One region of the Sinorhizobium sp. GQ132 genome, then DNA from elsewhere that is predicted to be linked to it. Evidence: riboswitches for the same ligand, from Rfam matches in the RefSeq annotation. Region 1 holds a riboswitch; each other region holds the start of a gene.

The links. A riboswitch is a leader RNA that binds a small molecule or an ion and turns the genes downstream of it on or off. The one in region 1 is predicted to bind thiamine pyrophosphate.
Region 2: another riboswitch for thiamine pyrophosphate. It lies ahead of thiC (phosphomethylpyrimidine synthase ThiC); the one in region 1 lies ahead of thiB (thiamine ABC transporter substrate binding subunit).
Region 3: another riboswitch for thiamine pyrophosphate. It lies ahead of thiD (bifunctional hydroxymethylpyrimidine kinase/phosphomethylpyrimidine kinase); the one in region 1 lies ahead of thiB (thiamine ABC transporter substrate binding subunit).

What each region holds. Positions count from the first base shown of each region.
Region 1 is NZ_JCAXDX010000008.1:87,882-93,929, reverse strand. Features, by position in the region: gene thiQ (thiamine ABC transporter ATP-binding protein) at 1-606, opposite strand, end outside; gene thiP (thiamine/thiamine pyrophosphate ABC transporter permease ThiP) at 603-2,234, opposite strand; gene thiB (thiamine ABC transporter substrate binding subunit) at 2,242-3,270, opposite strand; TPP riboswitch at 3,318-3,432, opposite strand; gene AC6CIG_RS20475 (GNAT family N-acetyltransferase) at 3,566-4,051, shown strand; gene AC6CIG_RS20470 (thiamine diphosphokinase) at 4,129-4,779, shown strand; gene AC6CIG_RS20465 (ABC-F family ATP-binding cassette domain-containing protein) at 4,784-6,048, shown strand, end outside.
Region 2 is NZ_JCAXDX010000001.1:621,208-627,255, reverse strand. Features, by position in the region: gene AC6CIG_RS02850 (thiazole synthase) at 1-65, opposite strand, end outside; gene thiS (sulfur carrier protein ThiS) at 68-265, opposite strand; gene thiO (glycine oxidase ThiO) at 262-1,239, opposite strand; gene thiC (phosphomethylpyrimidine synthase ThiC) at 1,241-3,076, opposite strand; TPP riboswitch at 3,175-3,286, opposite strand; gene AC6CIG_RS02830 (aq_1923 C-terminal domain) at 3,447-5,489, shown strand; gene dctD (C4-dicarboxylate transport transcriptional regulatory protein DctD) at 5,603-6,048, opposite strand, start outside.
Region 3 is NZ_JCAXDX010000001.1:222,077-228,124, forward strand. Features, by position in the region: gene exoP (succinoglycan biosynthesis transport protein ExoP) at 1-1,967, shown strand, start outside; gene AC6CIG_RS00960 (hypothetical protein) at 2,016-2,222, opposite strand; gene thiD (bifunctional hydroxymethylpyrimidine kinase/phosphomethylpyrimidine kinase) at 2,326-3,126, opposite strand; TPP riboswitch at 3,254-3,356, opposite strand; gene AC6CIG_RS00970 (peroxiredoxin) at 3,570-4,229, shown strand; gene AC6CIG_RS00975 (serine hydrolase domain-containing protein) at 4,346-5,350, opposite strand; gene AC6CIG_RS00980 (beta-galactosidase) at 5,452-6,048, opposite strand, start outside.

The DNA of each region.
Region 1 (6,048 bases):
GTCGGCGAGCGCCCTCACGTCATCGGGATGATGCGTGATCATCAGTATCGTGTTGCCTTCCTCCTCGTGCAGATCGCTGATGAGTGTCCGCATCTCGGCGCGCATGCCTGGGTCGAGCGCAGCGAAAGGCTCGTCGAGCAGGAGGATCGGGCGGTGCCGTACGAAGGCGCGGGCGAGCGCGACCCTCTGGCGTTCGCCGCCTGAAAGCGTCGGCGGCAGCCGCTTGCCAAAGCCGGCGAGCCCGACACGGGCCAGTGCGTCCTCCACCTTCATGCGGTCGGCCGCATCCAGTCGCAGCGCCGGGCTGATGCCAAAGCCGACATTGGTGGCGGCGTCGAGATGTGCGAAGAGGTTATGTTCCTGAAATATGATCGATACCGGCCGTTCCGCAGGCGGGCGACCGGTCATTTCCTCGCCGAAGATGCGGACTTCCCCGCGCTCCGGTTGCTCGAAGCCGGCGATGACGTTGAAGAGCGTCGACTTGCCCGAGCCGGAGGCGCCGGCCACGGCGACGATCCGCTCCGCGGGAACCGTGCAGTCGAAGGCGAGCGTCGTTGTTTCGAAGCTTATCTCGATGCCCTTTACGGCGAGAGCGGTGGAACTCATGTGTATTTACCCTCCGGCCGCCTCTCCTCTCCCGCCGTGCCGAGCACCGTCAGGACAAGGCAGAGAAGGCCGAGAACCAGCGCCAGTCCGGCCGCATCCGCGGTGCGATAGCTGCCCATCCGGCTATAGAGCAGATAAGGGAGGGTTACCATGTCCTCGGAGCCGAAAAGAGCGACGGCTCCCAGATCGCCGAGCGAGAGGGCCATGGCAAAGGAAAAGGCGACGAAGAGAGGTTTGCGCAGACCCGGCCAGTCGATCCACAGCAGGCGGTGGAAGCCCCCGATGCCGAGGCTCGCGGCAAGGCGCGCGGTGCGAGCGGCATGCGTCGCCATGGCCGGCGCCAGCACCCGGTGAACGAAGGGAAGCGCCATCAGCGCATTGATGGCGACGACGACGGCCGGCGCGAAACGGGCGACGTCGCCGAACGGCCTCAGGAGCAGGAACCATCCGGCGCCGAGCACGACGGGAGGCACGAGCAGTATGAAGGAGGTGCTTGCGCCGATCCCTCCGGCAAAGAGGCGAGCCGCCGGCCCCGGGCGCCGGCGCGCCAGCGCGAGGCGTTCGGTACGGATCATCAGCGCCGCGATGACGACCGAAATCGTGGCGGAGACAAGGGCGATCGTCGCGCTCATGGCGAGCGCCCGACGGAATGCCGGCTCGTTCACGAGACGGACGAGGTCGGCCTTCGATCCACTATAGGCGATAGCCGCAAAGGGCAGGCCGATGAGGACGACGGCGAGCACCAGCCAGATGCGGTCGGCAAGCCGCGACAGACCGCTCGCGCCGTCGAAACGCCGGATGGCACTGCCGCTCGTCTCTCCCTCCAGCGGCGGCGGCGCGATCAATTTCAAGACGAGAAGCAGCGCTCCGGTAAGGGCGACCTGAAGCGCCGAAAGGGCGATCGCCCGCGGCGGGTCGAAGTCGAAGCGCAGCGCCTGGTAGATCGCCACTTCGAGCGTGCTCGCGGCCGGCCCCCCGCCAAGCGTCAGCACGAGCGTGAAGCTGGTGGCGCAGAGCATGAAGATGAGCCCGGCGATGCCGGGAAGCAATCCACGGATCACCGGCCACTCTATGAAGCGAAAGGTGGCGAAGGAACCCATGCCGAGATTGGCGCAGCTGCGCCAGTATTCGGCCGGAATGCGCTCGATGCCGGCAAGCATCAAGCGTGCGGCGAGCGGCATGTTGAAGAAGACATGGGCAATGAGAATGCCGGAGAGGCCATAGATGCTGACCGGCTGCTCCAGCCCGCCTGCCGAAAGCACCCTGTTCAAGAGCCCCTGCCGGCCCCAGATTTCGATCAGCCCGAGTGCGGCGACGATCGCCGGCAGGCCGAGTGGCAGCGCCAGAAGCCGCAGCACCCAGATGCGGCCGGGGAACGAAGCCTGGCGGGCAAGTGCCCGGGCCACCGGTATCGCGAAAAGGATGGCAAGAAGCGTCGAGAGGCTGGCCTGCAGCAGCGTGAAGCGTGTGATGCGCCAGATATAGGCATCGAAAAGCGGACCGGCGCCGGCGCTGCCGACCGACTGGGCAAGCAGTGCCGCGCCGGCGAGGCCGACGAAAAGCAGGATGCCGCCGAAGGCGAAGGCCCCGGCGGCGATTGTCATCTTGCTTTCCTTCGTGCCGGACAATCCGGCCTCAGTTCCGGCTCATGGCGGCCAGCCATTCGTCGACCCAGGCCTTGCGGTTGGCGGCGACCTCCTCGGAGGGAATGAGGAGCGTCTTTTGCGGGTCGACGAGCTTGCTGAAGGCTTCCGGCAGCGGCTCCTTGGTCGCGGTCACCGGCATCATCCAGTTGGTCGTCGGGATGATCGACTGGAATTCCGGACCGATCATGAAGGTCAGGAAGTTCCGCGCGAGCTCCGGGTCCTTCGCGTTCTTCGTCAATGCGGCGACTTCGATCTGGATATAATGGCCTTCGGCGAAGGGGGCCGCCTGGTAGCGCTCGGTGTTTTCCGCCACCATGTGATAGGCGGGCGAGGTCGTGTAGGAGAGAACCATCGGGGCCTCGCCCTTCGTGAAGAGGCCATAGGCTTCCGACCAGCCCGGCGTGACCGTCAGGACGCGGTCCTTGAGCTTCGCCCAGGCCTGGCCGGCCTGGTCGCCATAGACCGACTTCACCCACAGCAGGAGGCCGAGGCCGGGGGTTGAGGTCCGCGGGTCCTCGATGACGATCTTCTGCGACGGATCGCCCTCGACCAGTTCCTTGAGGCTCTTCGGTGGATCCTTCAGCGTCTCGGTGTCGTAGACAACGGCGAAATGGCCGTAGTCATACGGTATGAAGGTGTCGTCGGAGAAGCCGCCCGGGACCTTGACGGAGGCGGTATCGGCGCCGTGCGGCGCGAAGAAGCCGGTCGCTTTCGCCTCCGCCACCAGATTGGTGTCGAGACCGAGTACGATGTCGGCCTTGGATCCCTGACCTTCGAGCTTCAGCCGCGTCAGGAGTTCGACCCCGTCGGCAACGCCTACATAGTCGACCTTGCAGTCGCAGGTCTTCTCGAACGCTTCCGCCACCTTGGCGCCCGGCCCCCATTCGGTGATGAAGCTCTCATAGGTATAGACCGTCAGGGTTTTTTCCGCGGCCGCCGCGCTCACGGAAAATACCGCGATCGAAGCTGCGGCGATCGCAAGCCGGCCAAGGATCTTTCGATGGAGTGAATTGGACATTCTGGCACCTCTCCCTTTGTTGTTGCTGCATGGGAAAAGCGCGTATCGGTCCGATCGCTTCTAATCCCTCCGCCGGTATGAGCCGGATCAGGTTCCGCGGGTTGGCTCGAAGCCTCTCAGCCACGGTCGCAAAAGCCGACCAGGGCACCCCGTTAGAGCAGCAAGAGATTTAGCTTCCGGCGACGGCTTAGGCAAGCTGAGTTTCAGCAGGGGCGTTTGCCGTCCGCGTCAGCCGCGCTATTAAAAGTCAAACAATTGCCGGCGCAGTTTGTTCGCCGAAAGCGGAGACAATTTCATGCCAGACATGCTCGTCCGCCTCTATGCCTTGCCCGAGGGCCGCCCATCGCGTCTCGACCCCGACATCCGCATCCGCCGGGCGCTTGCGGCCGAGCGGCGGGCCGTCATTCCCTGGATCGAGGAGCGCTTCGGGACCGGGTGGGCCGGCGAGGCCGAAACCGCCTTCTCCTCGACGCCGGCGCGCATCCATGTCGCTCACCATCGGGACCGGATCGTGGGCTTTGCCTGCCATGACGTAACCGCGCTCGGCTTCTTCGGTCCGACCGGAGTCGACGCGACTATGCGCGGCAAGGGCATCGGCGAGGCCCTGCTCGTCGAAAGCCTGCTATCCATGCGCGCCGCCGGCTATGCATATGCGATCATCGGCGGCGTCGGCCCTGCCGAATTCTATGCCCGTGCGGTGGGTGCGGTGGAGATCGCCGGGTCGACGCCCGGCATCTACGACGGCATGCTCTTTCCCGGGGATCCGGCGTCCGGAACCTGATCCGCGCAGCATGCGTTCGCAAAACAGCAGCCGGAGCCCTTTTCCTTCGCCGCTGCTTTGCGCTATGGGCTTCTGCCATGACCCGATCACCCTTCACCATCCTGCTCGGCGGCGCGCTGACGCCGACAGACCGGCTCGCTCGACAGCTCGAAGGCAGCCGCTTCGTCGCCGCCGACGGCGGCATGCGCCATGCAAGGACGCTGGGGATCGTTCCCGATCTCTGGGTCGGCGATTTCGATTCCACGGATGAGGCGCTTCTGGCGGAGTTTGCCGGCGTCCCGCGCGAACGCCATCCAGCTGCCAAGAACGCGACCGACGGGGAGATCGCCGTCGAGGCAGCCCTCGAGCGTGGCGCGACCTCGCTCGTCTTCGCGGGCGGACTCGGCGGCGCGCGCAGCGACCATGCTTTCCTGCATCTCCTCGGTACCGTCGCGCTTGCCCAGAGCGGCGTTGCGGTGATGATGACCTCCGGCGAGGAGGAGGCCTATCCGCTGCTGCCCGGCTCGCAGGAGATCGAGCTGCCGAAAGGCAGCCTCTTCTCGATCCTCGGCTTTGCCGATCTTGACGGTCTTTCGATCGAGAACGTGCGCTACCCGCTGAAGGATTTTCATTTGCCCTTCGGCTCGTCGCGCACCATTTCGAACATCGCGGATGGCACGGTCCGCCTGACCCTGAAATCCGGCCGGGCCGTCGTTCTCGCCCGCCCCTATGATCTTTCCGGAGCCTGATGCCTTGGCGCCTCCCATCCTGAAGCTTGACGACATTCTACTGACCTTCGGCGGCACGCCGCTGCTTGCGGGTGCGGGCCTGCAGGTCGAGCCCGGCGATCGCATCTGCCTCGTAGGCCGCAATGGTTCGGGCAAATCGACGCTGATGAAGATCGCCGCCGGAATTGCAGAACCCCAGTCGGGCGAGATCTTCCGGCATCCATCGGTGACGATCCGCTATCTGCACCAGGCGCCCGACTTCGACGGCTTCGATACGGTTCAGGCCTATGCCGAAGCCGGCCTCGGGCCAGGCGACGATCCCTACCGGGTCGCCTACCTGCTGCAGCATCTGGGGCTGACCGGGGAGGAAGAGCCGACGCGCCTTTCCGGCGGCGAGGCACGTCGTGCCGCCCTTGCCCGTGTGCTTGCGCCGGAGCCCGACATTCTGCTTCTCGACGAGCCGACGAACCATCTCGATCTGCCGACGATCGAATGGCTGGAAGACGAGCTCGTCCGCAGCCGTTCGGCGCTGGTGCTGATCTCGCACGACCGTCGCTTCCTCGAAAAGGTATCGACGGCGACGGTCTGGCTGGACCGCGGCCAATCGCGCCGCCTCGATCGCGGCTTTGCGCATTTCGAGGCCTGGCGCGACGAGGTGCTGGAGGCGGAAGAGCTCGAGCAGCACAAGCTCGGTAAGGCGATCGAGCGCGAAGAGCACTGGCTGCGCTACGGCGTGACCGCAAGGCGCAAGCGCAACATGCGTCGGCTCGGGGAGCTGCAGGACATGCGCGCCCGCCATCGCGGGCACAAGGGGCCGCAGGGTACGGTCCAGGCCACCGTTGCCGACGCCAGGGAATCGGGCAAGCTCGTCATCGAGGCGGAAAAGATCACCAAGGCCTATGGCGATCGCACGATCGTCGCGGCGTTCTCGATCCGTGTCCACCGCGGCGACCGCATCGGCCTCGTCGGGCCGAACGGCGCCGGCAAGACGACGCTGCTGAAGCTCCTGACCGGTCAGCTCGCGCCGGACACGGGCAGCGTCAAACTGGGCACCAATTTGGAGATCGCCACGCTCGACCAGAAACGCGAGGAACTGAACCTCGACGAGACGCTGGCGCATTATCTGACCGACGGGCGCGGCGAGACCCTCCTCGTCAATGGCGAGCAGCGCCATGTCACCGGCTACATGAAGGAATTCCTCTTCCAGCCGGAGCAGGCGCGAACGCCCATCCGCGATCTGTCCGGCGGCGAACGCGCGCGTCTCATGCTCGCCCGCATCCTGGCACGCCC
Region 2 (6,048 bases), on a different contig from region 1:
GAGGGATAGCGGGCGGTTCCGAGCAGCAGTCTCGACCGGATTTCTGTTCCATAGAATAGCGGCATCGTCAGCCTCCCTGCATCGGCGACAGAATCTCGATCCGGTCGCTGTCCTGCAGCCGGTAGCTGGATCGGTCTGCCTTCTGGACCAGTTCGCCGTTGACGGCGGTCGCCAGCCAGTCGCCCTCGAATTCGAGGCGCTGCAAGACCTCGGCGAGTGTAACGGCCAGAAGGTCGTGTTCCTCGCCATTGACGGTCAGCTTCATCGGAAATCTCCTTTGCGTGTCTCGTCGCCCAGGGCCAGCGCCGCCACTTCCCGGGCCGTGGCCGGGGAGAGCAGGAAGCCATGACGATAGAGGCCGTTGACGGTAATCCTGTTTTCGCGCCGCGAGACCCGCGGCAGGTTGTCGGCAAAGGCGGGGCGTACGCCCGTGCCGGTCTCGATCAGGCGCGCTTCGGCGAAAGCCGGATGGAGCGCATAGGCGGCGTTCAGCAGTTCCATCAGCGAGCGGGTGGTGATCGGGCCGGCGTCGTCGCTCTCGATCATCGTCGCGCCACACATGAAGAGCCCGCCGCCGCGTGGGACGATATAGAGCGGGATGCGGGGATGCAGCACGCGCACGGGGCGCGAGAGCGTCACCTCGTCCGTCTGCAGATAGGCCATCTCGCCGCGCACCCCGCGTAGCCCGTCGATCTCGCCGATCCTTGACGCGCCGGTGCAATCGACGGTGAGCGCGAAATCGCGATCGTCCATGTCCTCGCCGGCGAATACCGCGCCGCGTGCCGTCAGCCCTTGCCGGAGCGCCGAGAGTGCCCGGCGCGGGTCGAGATGCGCCTCCTGCGGAAAGAACAGCGCCTGCCGGAAACGGCCGGCGAGAGCCGGCTCCAGCGCTGTGATCTCCTCTGCATCGAGCGAGCGGAAGCCGGAGGTGCGGGAGGCGAAGCGTTTGAGTTCGGCTCCGTCACGGGGTTGCGCAACGACGAGCGTGCCGTTGCGATGCACGGAACCGGCAGGGAGCGCGGCTTCCCACCAGTCGGCGGCGCCGATCCCCAGCCTCAGGACGGTTTCCTCGGCACTTTCGCGCTCGCACCAGGGAGCGAGCATGCCGCCCGCATACCAGGAAGCGGCCCCGGTAAAGCCGGCGGCATTTTCCATGATCGTCACTGCGGCGCCGCGCCCGAGAAGTTCATGGGCGGCGGTGAGGCCGGCGACGCCGGCCCCTCTGATCAGCACGCGCATCTCATTCTCCAGCGGGCGCGGCCTTGCTTTCATCGACCGGCATATAGAGGTCGCCGCCGTCGCGATATCTGGCGGCCATTGCCTCGAGGCCCTCCTTCTGCGCCTCGGCGCGGATATCGTGGGAAATCCGCATCGAACAGAATTTAGGTCCGCACATGGAGCAGAAATGCGCGACCTTGTGCGCCTCCTTCGGCAGCGTCTCGTCGTGGAAATTGCGCGCGGTCTCGGGGTCGAGCGAGAGGTTGAACTGATCCTCCCAGCGGAACTCGAAGCGGGCTCGCGACAGCGCGTCGTCGCGGGTTCGGGCGGCCGGGTGTCCTTTGGCGAGATCGGCGGCATGAGCGGCGATCTTGTAGGTGATCACGCCGGTCTTGACGTCGTTGCGGTCGGGCAGGCCCAGATGTTCCTTCGGCGTCACGTAGCAAAGCATGGCGGTGCCGAACCAGCCGATCATAGCCGCGCCAATGCCTGACGTAATGTGGTCGTAGCCGGGCGCGATATCGGTGGTGAGCGGCCCGAGCGTATAGAAGGGCGCTTCTCCGCAGACGGCGAGCTGCTTGTCCATGTTCTCCTTGATCTTGTGCATGGGCACATGGCCCGGCCCTTCGATCATCACCTGGCAATCCTTGGCCCAGGCGATCTTCGTCAGTTCGCCGAGCGTTTCGAGCTCGGCGAACTGGGCCCGGTCGTTGGCGTCGGCGATGGAGCCGGGACGCAGGCCGTCGCCGAGCGAGAAGGAAACGTCATAGGCGCGGCAGATGTCGCAGATCTCCTCGAAATGCTCGTAGAGGAAGCTCTCGCGGTGGTGATGCAGGCACCACTTCGCCATGATCGAGCCGCCGCGCGAAACGATGCCCGTGACGCGATCCACGGTGAGCGGGATATAGTGAAGCCTGACCCCGGCATGGATGGTGAAATAGTCGACGCCCTGTTCCGCCTGCTCGATCAGCGTGTCGCGGAAGACCTCCCAGGAAAGATCCTCGGCGATGCCGTTTACCTTTTCCAGCGCCTGGTAGAGCGGCACGGTGCCGATCGGTACCGGCGAATTGCGGATGATCCATTCGCGGATGTTGTGAATGTTGCGGCCGGTGGAAAGGTCCATGACCGTGTCGGCGCCCCAGCGCGTCGCCCAGACCATCTTCTCGACCTCCTCGGCCATCGATGAGGTGACGGCGGAATTGCCGATATTCGCGTTGATCTTCACCAGGAAGTTGCGGCCGATGATCATCGGCTCGGCTTCCGGGTGGTTAATATTGGCCGGAATGATGGCGCGGCCGCTCGCCACTTCCTGGCGCACGAATTCCGGCGTCACGAAATCGGGGACCGAGGCACCGAAGCTTTCGCCGTCTCGGGCGAGCGCCTCCTTCGCGGCCTTCCGGCCGAGATTTTCGCGGATGGCGATGAACTCCATTTCCGGCGTGACGATGCCGGCGCGGGCATAGGCGAGCTGGGTTACCGCTTTTCCCGGCTTAGCCTTGAGCGGTTGGTGACGAATCGGGAATTCCGGCGTCAGCCTTTCACCGGTCGCAAAGCCATTGTCTTCGGCCTTCACCGCACGGCCGTCGTAGCTCTCGACATCGCCGCGCTTGAGAACCCAGTCGCTGCGAAGGCGCGGCAGGCCCGCGTCGATGCGGATATCCACGTTTTCGACCGTGTAGGGGCCGGAGGAATCGTAAACAGTCACCGGCGGCTCGCCGGAGGTCGGATGCAGCGCGATCTCGCGCATCGGCACGCGGATGTCCGTGTGGATCTCGCCCGGCTTGTAAACCTTGCGGGATGCCGGGAGCGGTCCTTGCGTGACCGAGGGCGCAGCGGCGAGAGGCTTGATTAGATTCATCTTGAGGCTCCAATGTTTTCGCGTTGGAGACCCAGTTCTGAAGCCGGAAGGATGAAAAGACGTATCGCCGATGAATTGCCGGTAAACGGAATCCTGGCTGCTGCACGTCTGCACCGTCCCTACGCCAGTATGAACTGGATCAGGTTCAACGGGTCACTGCGCGCGCTAGCAGTATCTCAGCCCCTTGCCGGGACCCCCCTGGTGAATGGCGCAATTAGGGACGGTTATCGCCGCGGCGTCAAGATGGTTTTTGCACCGGCTAAATCCCGTGCGCAGGGCTCGCGCCATGCTTGCAAATGCAAAGTTCTAAATCTACTTACCGTCCGAGTCTGAAGCGCCATGATGCGCATAGCGAAAAGGGGTGAAGGTCTTGGGGCAGGCGGAGACGGGGACCATGAAAAGGGGACGCAAGGCGCTTTGGGCGGCTGTTGCGGTCATCGCAATCGCGGCCGCAGGCGCGACCGGTTACAAGATCGCTGTCGAAAAGAGCGTGAGCAGGCTGATCGCCGAACGGGGCGGCAGAGTGGGCACGGTCGAAGCGGACTTCTTCGGGCGCATTCACCTGCGCGACCTGACGCTGCCGCTGAAGGAAGGATCCGAACTTCGCGTCGCCGCGATCGACGGGCGGCCCAGGATCCTGTTCCTGGACGGCATGCTCGAGGTCAGCGGCGTGGACCTCGATATGCGCCCGGGCAAGATCGCCGTGCCGAAGGTGATCGTCGAGCAGGCGGAGTTCGGTCGCGACACGCTGGCGCAAATGTTCGGCGCGGGAAGCGATCTTTCGCTGCCGAAACAGTTGGCGCTTTTTACGGCAAAGAGCGTCGCCGCCCCTGAGGTGATCATCACGCAGACGGTTGCCGGTAGCGAGCAGAAGCTGGTCTACAAGAACGTGGTCTCGGAAGGTATCGTGGATGGCCGCATCGCGCGCTATTCGGCGAGTGGTGCGAGCTTCGAAGCCGGCATAGGCGCCTCCGATGGAGAGGGCGGCGAGAAGAGGCGGCTGACGGGCTCCCTCGGAGCCATGACGGGGCAGGACGTCGATGCCGCCTATCTGGCCCGCATCTATACTGAAAAAGCCGGGCCGGGCGACGAGCAGGCAAGGCCTGTCTATGGGCCATTCTCGATCAAGGATATAGCCTTCTCGGATGGCGAGGCGAGCTTCGGCTATGACGAGGTTCGCAGCAGCGGCGTAAGCATGCGGATGCTGGACGAGCCGCTTCGCGAGACTCTAGAGAAGCTCAACTCGGTCTCGTCGCCCGAGGATCTGCCCGTGGCGGAGCGTCAAGACTATTTCGCCCGGATTCTGTCGGTCGCCGATTTGACGAGGAAGGCCGACATGGAAATGCTGGGTCTGAAGATCGACGCGCCGGACAAGGATGGTGAAGAGGGCGAGAGGATCAGGCTTGCGGTGGATCGCCTCGCGCTCGAGCTGGATGGCCGGAAGCTTGACGCGTCGGTGAATGGCTTCTCGATGGCGGAGGGCGCGGACTACGTCAAAGTCTCCGAAGCAAGCATTTCGGGCTTTTCCTGGGATCCCAGCGTGGAAGCGCTGAAGAAGTTCGTCGCTCTGCAGGATGGGCAGCATGAGAACTTCCCTTTCACGACGCTGCTGCCGGAGTTCGGAACGTTCCGCGTGGCGGGAATCGATGCCGATCTGCCTGACTCGAGCACCGGCGTGGAAGACTGGGACGAATACAACGACACTCCGGATGCTGGAGAGGGCGATCGGCCGCAACGCATCCGCTTCACGATGAAGGGATACGAGCTGGCGCTCGCGAAACCGCGAAACGGCATTCCGACTGACGTCCGCGCCGGATACCAGGACTTCGCCCTTCAAATCCCGGAGCATACGCAGGACGAGACTCTCGCCAAGCTTCGCAAGCTGGGCTTCAACGAATTGGTCCTCTCCTCCAACCTCGAAGCCGCCTGGGACGAAGCGAACGAGACTCTGGTCATCAAGGATATTTCCACGAGCGGAAAGGATATCGGCCGCTTTTCCCTCTCCGGCCTTCTGGGAGGCGTGAGCGGCGACTTCTTTTCGGGCGACGCGGCCAAGGCGCAGGCGGCGTTGTTCGGCCTCACCGCGCGGGAAGCAAGCCTGAAGATCGAGGACAAGGGCTTCACCGCCAAAGGGATACAGGTCTATGCCGAACAAAACGGCATGACGGAGGATCAGGCACGCGGTATGCTGGAAATGACGGCGTCGGTGATGCTGCAGCAATTTGCCGCGCAGGAGCCTCGGCTGCGGAACGTGATGGATGCAGTTTCGCGGTTCATCGCGAAACCGGGGACATTCACGCTGACGGCCAAGGCCAAATCCGCCAGCGGCATAGGTGCGCTCGAATTCGCGGTTGCTTCGCAAAATCCGCTTCTGCTTCTCGACAGGGTCGACTTCGAGGCGACGGCGGAATAGCGGCCTTCTCACCGCAAGCGGGGCGAAGAGGGCTCCAAGCGCCGCCTAAGTCTACTCCCTGGTTCAACGCAGGTTGAACGGGGAAGGGTTAGAGCGTGGGCAAAACTGTCCACCTACGCGTCGCCACTCTTCGCGCCTGCACGGTCGATAAAATCCGCCCGATTGATCCCATGGCGCTGCAGCTTGTCGTAAAAAGTCTTGCGGGGGATTCCGAGGGCTTGGAGGGTCTCCTTGACGTCGCCGCGGTGCGCCGTGAGAGCCTGCTTGAGGATATCGGCCTCGTAGCGTTCCAATCTTTCCGGCAGGGTTGCTCTGCTTGAGGCGGGCGTTGCGGCCGGGGCTCCCAGGTTTCCCTCCACCCCCAGCGCGACCCGTTCGGCGAAGTGCGAAAGCTCGCGCACATTGCCCGGCCAGGAATGCGTGGCCAGGTAGGCGCGCATGGCAGCCGAGATCGCGGGCACGTCGCGGCCGAAGCGTTCCGAGGCGCGGGCCAGGAAATGGGAGAAGAGGAGTGGGATGTCGTCGCGCCGTTCGCGCAAGGGCGGGATCGAGAGCGTCA
Region 3 (6,048 bases), on a different contig from region 1:
CGCCCGTTGCCGTCGTCAAGGACTGGTTGAAATCGGCGACCGGGCTTTTTTCCGGCGGTCCCGACGTTACGGAAGAACAGGCGCGCAACGGACGGCGGCAGAAGGCAGCCGCGATCATACAGCAATCGCTCGCGGTCGAGCGTGTTTCGCGCAGCTCGGTCGTGGCCGTTGCCTTTCGCTCGAGCGACCCCTTGCTTGCGGCGACCATCGCGCGCGGTTACGCAAGTGCCTATCTGACCGATCAGTTGAACGCCAATTTCGAGGCGACCGAGCGCGCTTCCGTCTGGCTGCAGGAACGGCTTACGGATCTTCAGCAGCGCTCGCAGGCCGCCGCGCTCGAAGTCGCGCATTTCAGGGCCGAGAACGGTCTGACGGCTGCACGCGGCGAGCTGATGTCCGAGCAGCAGATGGCCGATCTCAACAGCCAGCTCATCGTCGCCCAGGCCGATACGGCAAGTGCGTCGGCCCGTTACAACCAGTACAAGTCGATCGTCGACCAGGGACCGGAGAACGCGGTCAAGAACGCCACCATTTCCTCAAAGGAGGGTGACAATTCGGTGATCCGTGACCTTAGGACCCGCTATCTCACCGTCGGCAAGCGCGAGCGGGAAGTCTCGGATAATTTCGGCGCCGACCACCCGCAGGCCGTATCGCTCCGCGCCGAGCAGGAGGATGTCGCGCGGCAGATCTACCAGGAACTGCAGCAACTCACTGCAAGCTACAAGAACGAATACGAGGTCGCGCAGTCGCGCGAGGCATCGCTCAGGAAGAGCATCCAGGGCATTGCCGGCAAGACCTCCGACGCCAGCGAGCAACTCGTTCAATTAAGGGAGCTCGAACAGAAGGCAGCGGCTCTGAAGACGCTCTACGAATCCTATCTCGGCCGCTACGAACAGGCGACGCAGCAGCAATCCTTCCCGATCGCCAAGGCGCGCGTCATCTCCGAGGCCGGCGTGCCCGTGTCGCCGTCGAGCCCCAAGAAAACGATGACTCTCGCGCTTTCGGCCGTGCTCGGCATGATGGTCGGCGGGGCTTACGCGGCCTTCCTCGAATTCCGCGAACGGACTTTCCGCCTGGAAGGCGACATCCGCTCGCTCCTCGGCCATCGCTCGCTCGGCTACGTCCCGCTGCTCGGAACGCGCATGAAGAAGAAGGCACAACTGGTCCATGCGCATTTCGGCTCGGTAAAAAGACACGACGAAGCTGTGGACGACACGATGCCGTTCCAACGACTTTCGCGCATCGTCGTCGATGCGCCGCGTTCGACCTTTGCGGAGACCTTCCGCAACGCCAAGCTTGCCTGCGACCAGATGCTCGCCGGCAGCGAAAGCCGCGTGATCGCCATTGCATCGGCCCTTCCGGACGAGGGAAAGTCGATCATTGCCGCGAACTTCGCCGCACTTCTGGCGGCGAGCGGCAAGCGGACCCTGCTCATCGATGCCGATATACGCAAGCCGGGACTGACTCAGATGATCACGCCCGCCCCGCGCACCGGGCTCGTCGAAACGCTGACCGGAGAAGCCACCTGGCCCGCCGGAATCAAGGTGGACCAGCGCACCAAGCTCGCAATCCTTCCGGCCGGCGGCGCATCGCATCAGCGGCATCAGAGCAATGAACTGCTCGCCTCCCCGGCCATGGCGAACCTCATCGAGAACGCCCGCAACGCCTTCGACTACGTCGTCGTCGATCTTGCCGCACTCGCCCCCGTCGTCGACGCCAAGGCTTTCGCGCCGCTTGCCGACGGTATTCTCTTCGTGGTCGAGTGGGGAAGGACGCCTTCGCGGCTCGTACGCGATCTGCTCAACTCGGAACCATTGATCAACTCGAAGGTGCTGGGCGTCATCCTCAACAAGACGGACATGAACGAACTCGGCAAATACAGCGACTTCGACGGGGCGGAGAAATACCGCCACCGCTACGGCAAATATTACGTCGAGAATACGATTACGGAAAACAACGCCGCTTGAGGCGACCGCGGCCGCGCCACCTGTGCGCGGCCTTTTCGCCCTTCGCCGTCAGACCTTGCGGCGATCGACGATCCAAGCGGCTGCCATTAGCGCGATGACCGCCGTAAGGGCAACGAGTGCCAGCGCATAGAAAAGCGAATATTCGACCAGCGACGGCAGCATCGAAAGACAACGCCGCACCCTGCCAGGCGACCGCCGCCAATCCGGCAGGTCGTCACGGTTGAAAGCCTCCAGCCGGCGGGTAAGAAAATGCATATCGCGAGAACCGATTGCCAATCGAAGCCATGGACGCCGTCATGCTGCTGAACAACAGTGGCGATAGCGAGGCACTTCAGCTCCCCGAGCCGTCACCCGGCAGTCAATCTTCCCACCACCGGTGGAAATGATGGACCGGACCGCGCCCCTGACCTATCTCCAGGCGGTCGGCCGCGAAGATTGCGGCATGCAGATAGGACTTGGCGGCACTCACCGCTTCGACCAGCGGCAAGCCTTTCGCAAGGCCGGCGGCAATGGCTGCCGACAGGGTGCAGCCGGTGCCGTGGTCGTTGCGCGTCTCGATCCGCGCGGCGGGAAGGCGGACAAGAGTGTCGCCGTCGAAGAAGAGGTCTGTGGCCTTCCGGCCCTTCAGGTGCCCGCCCTTGACCAGAACCGCATATGCGCCGGTCCGCATGATCGCTTCCGCCTGGCGCGCCATCTCCGCCTCGTCCTCGGCGATTGCGCGCCCGGTCATCAGCGCGGCCTCGGCTAGATTGGGCGTGGCGACGAGCGCCAGCGGCAACAGCTCTTCGATGAGCGCCGTAACGGCATCCGGCCGAAGCAACGCGTCGCCGGAGGTCGCAACCATGACCGGATCCACGACGGCCCGTTTTCCGGACCGGCGCAATCCATCGGCAATGGCGGCGATCGTTTCCCGACGCGAGACCATGCCGATCTTGACGGCCTTCACGTCGAGATCGGAGAAGACGGCGTCCATCTGCGCCGACACGATTTCAGCGGAGACATCCTCGACGGCCGTCACGCCCCTGGTGTTCTGGGCCGTGATCGCAGTGATGACGCTGGCGCCGTAAACGCCGAGCGCCGAAAACGTCTTGAGGTCCGCCTGAATACCGGCGCCGCCGCCGGAGTCCGAGCCGGCGATGGTGAGAGCAATCGCCGTCATGCCCAGGCCTCCTTCGCACGAGGGCAGATGATGCTTGCGAGCGGTACGGCAGTGGACGTCATCGATCGATCTCCAGACGGAACATCACGGAGATCCAGGAAAGGCGATGAAAAGGCGAACTTGCCGCTGGCGGCCTTCTTTCCGTTCCTACGCCGGCATGACCCGGATCAGGTTCAAGGGTCCGGCTCAACGCCATCTCAGCACCGTCTGGTGCTCCCCTCGGAATGCGCTATCTATGCGGCTGTGGCAAAGCGATGTCAACGCACCCGCGCAAAGGCTTGTAAGACCTGACTTTTAGGCCAGCCGGCAAAAATATACCCGCAGCCTGGCCACCTATGATGCAGTCATTCCTTCTGCCGCCGTCAATCGCTCGTTTCCTCCTCGAAAACGGCGGCGATTGCGTTATTCTTAGCAAAATTTCGTCGTACAGGAGGGAACACGCCATGAGTCTGCGCATCAACGATACCGCCCCTGATTTCACCGCCGAGACAACGCAGGGCACGATCAATTTCCATGAATGGATCGGCGACGGCTGGGCTGTCCTTTTCTCCCATCCGAAGAACTTTACTCCCGTCTGCACCACGGAACTCGGCGCCATGGCCGGCATCGAGCCGGAGTTCCGCAAGCGCGGCGTCAAGATCATCGGCATTTCGGTCGACCCGGTCGAAAGTCACACCAAGTGGAAGAACGACATCAAGGTCGCGACCGGCTTCGAGGTCGACTACCCGCTGATCGGCGACCGCGATCTGAAGGTGGCAAAGCTCTACGACATGCTGCCGGCCGGCGCCGGAGAGACGTCCGAGGGCCGGACGCCTGCGGATAACGCCACCGTGCGTTCGGTCTACGTCATCGGCCCCGACAAGAAGATCAAGCTGATCCTCACCTATCCGATGACCACCGGCCGCAACTTCAACGAGATCCTGCGCGCCATCGACTCGATCCAGCTCACCGCCAAGCATCAGGTGGCAACACCCGCGAACTGGCAGCAGGGCGAGGACGTCATCATCACGGCCGCCGTCTCCAACGAGGACGCCGTGCAGCGTTTCGGGTCGTTCGACACCGTGCTTCCCTATCTCCGGAAGACGAAGCAGCCGACGGCCTAAGCAAACCCGCCGCCAAGAGTCAGTCGATCAGGCGCGTCAATTCATCAAGGTTGACGCGCCCTTGGCGCTTTTTGCTAACATGGTTGTTTAACGCGCACAGAGCAGAACCATCTGCCTCAATCCGCTTTGGCGATGGAGATGATCTCCGCCAGAACCCCGTGCAGAGCGTCGCGATAGCCGTTGCGTGCCGAGGGGCCGCTTTCATCCGACGTCATGACCACGGTCAGGTCAAGGGACGGCACTATGTAGAGCATCTGGCCGCCATAGCCCCAAGCGTAATACACATCCTCGTCGCCGATCCGGCGCGTGAACCAGCCATATCCGTAGCCGTCGCCGGTAAAACGGGAGGCCGTGCGCGGCTGCCAGGAAAGCTCCACCCAATCGGCCGGGACGACCTGCCGTCCGTCCGCGGTGCGGCCGCGGTTGCGATAGAGCTCACCGAAGGCAAGCAGCGATCGCGCGCTCATCGCCATCTGGTTGCCCCCGAGATAGATGCCCTGGGGATCCCGCTCCCAGGCGCCGATCCGGAAACCCTCGACAGGACCGAGCCATTCGCGCGCAAGCGCCAGTGTCGACTTGCCGCCGACCTTGGTCAGTATTGCCGAGAGCAGATGGGTCGAGGCGGTCGAATAAAGCATCCGACCTCCGGGCTCGTCGTCGAAGGGCTGTGCCAGTGCGAAACGAACCCAGTTGCGGCTCGACACCCAGCGGCCGTAATTCGGTCCGGACATGCGCCCCAGTCCCGCTTGCATCGAAAGCAGGTTGCCGATGGTGATGTCGTTGATCCGGGGGTCGGCCTGCGACGGGAGGTCTTCCTTCAGGAGCGGCGCGATCTTCTGCTCCGGGCCGTCGAGCAGACCCTTGCCGATCGCGATGCCCACAAGTGCGGATACGATCGATTTCGACGCCGACTTGATGTTGGTCGACTCCGAGGGCGTGTGGCCGCGATAACCCTTCTCGGCAATCGTCTCCCCGTCCCTGGCAACGACCACGGTCTTCAGCGGGTTCAACTCTTCTCTGGTCGCCAGGGCCGTCAGCAAGGTGGTGACGGACTGATCCTGCGCGGCTGCCGCCGAGTGGAAACCGAAGAGCGCAAGGAACGTAACAACGAGCATGGTCATGCGTTCGACCTAGGGCGAATGGCACGACAAGTCATCAAGTACAGTCCAAGCTCACGACGATGTGACCTTGCCTGAAGGTCGGCTACATCGATGCTCGGGGTTCATTCCCTCCAGATCGCAACATCGACGGGTTTCAGCGTGCGGCCGCCCAGGTAGAACTCGGCCGAGGGCCCTGCGGGCACCTCCGCGGGGATCCGGCCGAAATTGAAGGCGAAACGGAGATTGCCGCGGCGCGTCACGCGAAGATCGCCGAGGTCGGGCAGGCTTTCCAGTCCAGCCCAGCCGAGCGCGTCGCCGATCACCTTGTCGAGCAATGCGCCGTTGGCCGCAACGGCCAGATAGCGTGCCTTGTCGTTGCCGACGAGCGCCGGAGCGCCGTTGCGATACTCCCCGTCGAAGCTTGCGAAAACGGTCTCGTTCGTCCTTACCGTCTCGCGCCAGCCGGCCGCCTGATAAGCCTCGTTGCCGTAGAGAACGGTCTCGCTATGAAACTCCGGCAGCGACTCGACCCGCGAGACGCTGATATCGATGAGCTTCGCCAGCGGTCCCGGCGGCAGTCCCTCGGGGATGTGCATGTCCTTCGTCTTGCTGCCGCTGCGCGCGCCGAAGACCACCTTGGCGTCCGCTCGCGCGAGCCGCTCGACGAAAGCCTCCTCGGCAATGACGAGATCCGGCGCGAGGATCAGCTTGTATCCGTC